2 linked regions of the Bosea vaviloviae genome follow. The protein of the gene in region 2 interacts with the protein of the main gene of each other region in a pairwise test. Links are inferred from orthologs where the notes say so. Each region holds a gene or a part of one and is shown on either strand. Other genes may lie near its edges.

Region 1 (3,489 bases), 4.5 Mb from region 2 along the record:
AGCGCAGGCGCTTCTGAACGTCGGGCTCGCCGCCGCCATCGAGCTCGAAAGCAAGCTCGTTGCGCAGATAATGGCCGGTCAGCCCCGAAATCTGGGGGATTTCGACGCTCTTCAGCGCGGACCTGACGCTGCCGCCGACGGTGCTCGTGGTGTTCTCGGAATAGAGCGGCTGCAGGCAGCCCCCGGCGAAGGCGGTCGCGAGCAATGTGGCGGCCAGCATCATGCGGCGGGTGGGAATCGGCTGTGACAGGGGCCGGTTCTGGACTTCAGGCGACGACATTCACGATTCTCCCGGGCACGACGATGATCTTCCGGATCTCCCGGCCGTCAAGCGCCTTGATGACAGCCTCGGAGGCACGCGCGAGCGCCTCCACGGCCACGGTATTCGCATCGGCGGGGACGGTCACCTCCGCGCGCTTCTTGCCGTTGATCTGCACCGGCAGCACGATGCTGTCGTCCTTCAGCAGGGCCTCGTCGGCGACAGGCCATGCAGCCTCGCCGATAAGCCCCGGCTGCCCCAGCGCCTGCCAGCACTCCTCGGCGAGGTGCGGCATCATCGGCGCGACAAGCTGCGTGGCGATGATGGCGGATTCATGCAGCGCGAAAGCGATATCGGGTGCGAGCGCGGCGTTTTCGGCAGCCGCGTCGAGCGCTTTGCCGATGGCGTTGGTCAGCGAATAGATGTGGGCGATGCAGCGGTTGAAGCCGAGGCGCTCGATATCGAGGCCGACCGCATGCAAGGCACGGTGGCTGGCGCGGCGCAGCGTCAAGGCCTGTTCGCTCAGGGAGCTGGGTAGGGCGGCGCTGTTGCCGGTGCGCTCGGCGATCTCGCCGACGAGCCGCCAGAGGCGCTGGACGAAGCGGGCGGCGCCCTGGACGCCTTCATCGGTCCAGATCACGTCGCGATCCGGCGGCGAATCGGAGAGCATGAACCAGCGCGCGGTGTCGGCGCCGTAGGAGGCGATGATGTCGTCGGGATCGACGACATTCTTCTTGGACTTCGACATCTTCTCGATGGCGCCGATCTCGATCGGCGCACCGGTATCGACATGGAAGCCGCGGCGCTCAGCGCCATTCACCTCGATGCGAACATCGCCCGGCTCGACCCAGCTGCCGTCCTTGGCCCGGTAGGTCTCGTGGACGACCATGCCTTGCGTGAACATGCCATCGAAAGGCTCGTCCAGCCCGGCATGGCCCGTCGCCTTCATGGCGCGGGTGAAGAAGCGCGAATAGAGCAGGTGCAGGATCGCGTGCTCGACGCCACCGATATACTGGTCGACCGGCAGGAAGCGATCGACGACCGGCCGGTCGGTCGGGCTGTCGATGCGCCAGGGGTCGGTGAAGCGGGCGAAATACCAGGACGAATCGACGAAGGTGTCCATCGTGTCGGTTTCGCGCCGGGCCGGCTTGCCGCATTGCGGGCAGGCGAGATGCTTCCATGTCGGGTGATGGTCGAGCGGGTTTCCGGGCCGGTCGAAGGAGACGTCGTCGGGCAGTTTGACCGGCAGGTCGGCGTCGGGCACCGGCAGCGTGCCGCAATCGGCGCAATGGATCACCGGAATCGGGCAGCCCCAGTAGCGCTGGCGCGAAACGCCCCAGTCACGCAGGCGGAAATTGACCTTGCGCGTGGCGACGGGGCTGTTGCCGCGCGTCTCGGCCTCCAGCCGGCGGGCGACTTCTTCTTTCGCCTCCGGAATGGTCATGCCGTCGAGGAAGCGCGAATTGATCATGCGGCCGTCATCGCCATAGGCGGTGTCGGTGATGATGAAGCTCGCCGGATCCTGGCCCTCGGGCGCCACGACGGGCGTGACGCCAAGCCCGTATTTATTGACGAAGTCGAGATCGCGCTGGTCATGGGCCGGGCAGCCGAAGATCGCGCCGGTGCCGTATTCCATCAGGATGAAATTGGCGACATAGACCGGCAAGGTCCATGATTTATCAAAGGGATGCACGGCGCGGATGCCGGTGTCGAAACCAAGCTTCTCGGCCTTGTCGATGTTTTCCTGGGCCGTGCCGGTGCGCTTGCAGTCCTCGATGAAGGCCTGCAGGGCCGGGTTGTTCTCGGCCGCCGCCTTGGCCAGCGGGTGGTCGGGAGCGATCGCCATGAACCGGGCGCCGAACAGCGTGTCGGGCCGGGTCGTGTAGATCTCCAGCTCGTTGCGATCGTAAGGATTCGATTCGAGAGCGAAACGAATCAACAGCCCTTCCGAGCGGCCGATCCAGTTCTTCTGCATCAACCGGACCTTGTCGGGCCAGCGCGTCAGGCCTTCCAGCGCGTCATGCAGCTCCTGGGCGTAGTCGGTGATCTTGAAGAACCACTGCGTCAGCTCGCGGATTTCCACGGGCGCACCGGAGCGCCAGCCGCGCCCGTCGATGACCTGCTCATTGGCGAGCACGGTCTCGTCGACCGGGTCCCAGTTGACCCTCGCGGTCTTGCGGTCGACCAGCCCGGCCTTGAGGAAGTCCAGGAACAGCTTCTGCTGGTGCTTGTAATAGCTCGGGTCGCAGGTCGCGAGCTCGCGGCTCCAGTCGAGCGACAGGCCCATGGACTGCAACTGCGTCCGCATCGTTGCGATATTGGCGTAGGTCCATTCGCGGGGATGGACCTTGTTGGCCTTGGCGGCGTTCTCAGCCGGCAGGCCGAAGGCATCCCAGCCCATCGGGTGGAGCACGGCGAAGCCCTTGGCGCGCTTGTAGCGCGCGACGACGTCGCCCATCGCGTAATTGCGGACATGGCCCATATGAATGCGGCCCGAGGGGTAGGGAAACATCTCGAGGACGTAGTAGCTCGGGCGCGGATCGTCGTTGCGGGTCTCGAAGAGCTTGCGCTCCTCCCAGACACGGCGCCATTTCGGCTCTGATTCCTTGGGATTGTAGCGTTCGACGGCCATGATAACGGGCAATTCTTGCGTGATCGGATGAGCCCGGACTAGGACACCATTGCAGCCACGCGGTCAACGCTGCACAGGACATGAAGGGACTACCGATGAGCGATACGGTTACGCGTTTGGCCGCCACACGGGCCGCGATTGCGCGCGCGGCGCGCGATTTCGAGCGCGAGGCCGATTCGGTTGCGCTGATCGCGGTCTCGAAGACGATGCCGGCAGAGGCGATCCTGCCAGCGCTGGAAGCCGGGCAGCGCATTTTCGGTGAAAATTATGTCCAGGAGGCCAAGGCCAAATGGCCGGAGCTGAAGCAGCGTTTTCCCGATGCCCAGCTCCACATGATCGGGCCGTTGCAATCCAACAAGGCCCGCGAGGCGGTCGAACTGTTCGACGCGATCCATTCGCTCGATCGCGAGAGCCTGGCCAAGGAGCTGGCGCGCGAGATCGGGCGTATCGGCAAGGCTCCGATCCTTTTCGTCCAGGTCAATACCGGCGACGAGCCGCAGAAGGGCGGCGTCAGCCCGGCCGGGATCGATGCCTTCCTGGAAAACTGCCGCGAGCATCACGGCCTCGTGATCACGGGGCTGATGTGCATTCCGCCGGC
Region 2 (3,288 bases):
TGCTGGCGGCGATCCATCTCGACCCGGAGCGCGACTGGACGGTCGCTTCGCTGGCCAGGCTGATGGGCGCCTCGCGCTCCGCCTTCGCCGAGCGCTTCGCCAGCGTCGTCGGCGAGACGCCGGCCCGCTATGTCGCGCAGATGCGGATGCATCAGGCCCGGCAATGGCTCGCCGGCGACAAGCTCAAGATCTCGGTCGTGGCCCGGCGTCTCGGCTATGAATCGGAAGCCTCCTTCAGCCGCGCCTTCAAGCGCGTCATCGGCACGGCGCCGAGCCACGTCCGGGCAGACGATGCAAATGGACAGAACGGCGCGGCGCGGCCAAGCGCGGGCCATCGAGCGCAGGGGGACCGGCACGCGGTCCAAAGCAAGCAGCCCAATTGATTGGAGCCCTTTCCATCCGGCTTGAACCGTCATTGCGAGGAGCGTCAGCGACGAAGCAATCCAGGAGGGCTCGCTCTACGCCCCCTGGATTGCTTCGCTGCGCTCGCAATGACGGCGTGGTTCACCGCTAAGACAACAGGCCCTACCGCCCCACCAGCTCGAACCAGCCGGCCTCGTCGATCACCTGCACGCCATGCTTGGTGGCGTCCTTGAGCTTCGAGCCGGCGCCCGGCCCTGCGACCAGGAGATCCGTCTTCGAGGAGACAGAGCCCGCGACCTTGGCGCCGAGCCGCTCAGCCATCGCCTTGGCCTCGTCGCGGGTCATCTGCTCCAGCGCGCCGGTGAAGACGACGATCTTGCCCACGACCGGGCTGACCGAGGCGACCGCCTCCAGCGGCTGCGGCACGACCTGCACCAAAAGCCGGTCGAGCAGCTCCTCATTATGCGCCTCGGCGAAGAACTGCATCAGCGCCTCGACCACGGTCGGCCCGACACCGTCGATCGCGTCAAGTTCCTGGCGCTCGGGTGAAACCGGATCGACTGCTGCGATGCCGGCCGCGCGCAAGGCCTCGAACGAGCCGTAATGCCGCGCCAAAAGCCGGGCATTGGTCTCGCCGATATGGCGGATGCCGAGCCCGAAGATGAAGCGGTTGAGCGGCGGCTGGCGCCTGTCCTCGATCGCGGCGAACAGCTTGGCGACGCTCTGGCTGCCAAAACCTTCCTTGTCCCTGAGCTTCTTGAAATTCGCGGCGTCGCGCTGCGCCAGCGTGAAGATGTCGGCCGGCTCCTTCACCGGCAGGTCGGGATCGGCATGGAAGAACTCGATCTGCTTGTCGCCGAGCCCGTCAATGTCGAGCGCATCGCGCGAGACGAAGTGCTTCAGACGCTCCACCGCCTGGGCCGGACAGATCAGCCCGCCGGTGCAGCGGCGCACCGCATCCTCCTTGCCGCTGCGCGGGTTCATCTCCCGGGTCGCATGGCTGCCGCAGGCCGGGCACAGCGTCGGGAAGGTATAGGGCTGCGAATCCGCCGGCCGCTTGGCGAGGTCGACCGACTGGACGCGCGGAATGACGTCGCCCGCGCGCTTCACCGTCACCGTATCGCCGACGCGGATATCGGAGCCGTCGCGGATCGGCAGGCCCTTGGAATCGAAGCCGCGGATATAGTCCTCATTGTGCAGCGTCGCGTTGGAGACAACGACGCCACCGACCGTGACCGGCCTGAGCTTGGCGACGGGGCTGAGCGCGCCGGTGCGCCCGACCTGGATCTCGATCGCCTCCAGCACCGTGGTCGCAAGCTCGGCCGGAAATTTATGCGCGATCGCCCAACGCGGCGCGCGCGCGACGAAGCCGAGCCGCGTCTGCAGGGCAAGCTCGTCGACCTTGTAGACCACGCCGTCGATATCGTAGCCGAGCGTGGCCCGCTGGCTCTCGATCAACCGGTAGCGTTCCAGCAAGTCCTCGACGCTCTCGCAGCGCTTCATCAGCGGGTTGGTGCGAAAACCCCAGCGCTTGAAGGCCTCGACCACGCCGAATTGGGTCTGCGCCGGCAAGACCGGCATCTCACCCCAGGCATAGGCGAAGAAGCGCAAGGGCCGTGCCGCGGTGATCGAAACATCGAGCTGGCGCAGCGAGCCCGCCGCCGCATTGCGCGGATTGGCGAACTCCGGAAGTCCCTTATCGCGCTGGCGTTCGTTGATGCCGGCGAAATCGGCATGGCCGAGATAGACTTCGCCGCGCACCTCGGCGATCTCAGGCACATCATCGCCTGACAGCACATGCGGGATTTCGGAGATCGTGCGGGCGTTCAGCGTGACGTCCTCGCCCTCCTCCCCATCGCCGCGCGTCGCGGCGGAGACCAGCGCGCCCTTCTCGTAGCGCAGCGAGAGCGAGAGCCCGTCGATCTTGGGCTCCGCCGTGAAGGCGATGCCACCCTCCTCCTTGCGGCCGAGGAAGCTGCGCACGCGCTGCACGAAATCGGCGACGTCTTCGTCGGTGAAGGCGTTGCCGAGCGAGAGCATCGGCACGCGGTGCCGAATCTTGGCGAATTTCCCCGAAGGCTTGGCGCCGACCTTGTCGCTGACGGAACCGGCGTCCTTCAGGACAGGGAACGCCTCCTCCAGCGCGACGAGCCGGCGGCGCTTGGCGTCATAGCTCGCATCGTCGAGGATCGGCTGGTCGTCCTGGAAATAGGCGCTATCGGCAGCCGCGATCTCGGCGGCGAGCAGCTTGTGCTCCGCCCTAGCCTGGCGCTGCGTCAACTCCGCGACGGGAATGGCTTGGGATTCGCTCATGGCCCTTCATTAGGCGAGATGCCTGTGACGAGAAAGGGCAGGAGCCGGCGCGGCCGGGAGCATCGGCCCGAAAAGTGGGAACCGGTTTTCGGAACAAGCCGGTGCAAGATCAAAACCCTACAACGTCCCACTTTCGTGTTTGGCAGGCATGCGACAAAACGCCCATTCGCGCGTATAATGCCCGCGCTGGGAATTGGAAGCTCGACGCCTGCAGGCCGTTGACCCAAGGATGGCGTCGATTGCCGCAAGCGAACCGGGCCAGAACCGGGAGATACGCCATGGCAAACCTCGACGGCACGATGCCCGATGCCGGTACGCGCCTCGCGGCGCAACACGCCGAACCGAAGATCAACATCATCACCACCCGCGACCTTCGTGACGCGCTCTTGCGCGGCTGGGAGGATTTCAAGGCGCAGCCGAGCCACGTCGTCTTCATCGCGCTGATCTATCCGGTCGCCGGCGTGATGCTCGCGCAGCTCACCGTGACCTACAACATCTTCCCACTGCTCTTCCCGCTGCTCGGCGGCTTCGCCTTGCTCGGCCCCTTCGCCGCGATCGGCCTCTACGAGATCAGCCGCAGGCGCGAGCTCGGCATGGATTCCTCCTGGAACC

What was found.
Region 1: the proteins of ligA (region 2) and leuS interact in binary tests that used the Escherichia coli proteins (3 or more experiments, as listed by UniProt). The link is inferred for Bosea vaviloviae from one-to-one orthologs.

What each region holds. Positions count from the first base shown.
Region 1 is NZ_CP017147.1:966,060-969,548, reverse strand. Bases 67-3,241 are described here. They hold leuS (leucine--tRNA ligase), read right to left. Parts: upstream 2,892-3,241; coding sequence 267-2,891; downstream 67-266. Other genes in these bases: BHK69_RS04560 (YggS family pyridoxal phosphate-dependent enzyme), read left to right, coding at 2,987-3,241; BHK69_RS04570 (LPS assembly lipoprotein LptE), read right to left, coding at 67-280. Outside these bases: more of BHK69_RS04570, read right to left, coding at 1-66; more of BHK69_RS04560, read left to right, coding at 3,242-3,489.
Region 2 is NZ_CP017147.1:5,445,608-5,448,895, forward strand. Bases 102-3,075 are described here. They hold ligA (NAD-dependent DNA ligase LigA), read right to left. Parts: upstream 2,677-3,075; coding sequence 526-2,676; downstream 102-525. Other genes in these bases: BHK69_RS25115 (AraC family transcriptional regulator), read left to right, coding at 102-383; BHK69_RS25125 (DUF2189 domain-containing protein), read left to right, coding at 2,955-3,075. Also shown: more of BHK69_RS25115, read left to right, coding at 1-101; more of BHK69_RS25125, read left to right, coding at 3,076-3,288. UniProt on the Escherichia coli protein: DNA ligase that catalyzes the formation of phosphodiester linkages between 5'-phosphoryl and 3'-hydroxyl groups in double-stranded DNA using NAD as a coenzyme and as the energy source for the reaction.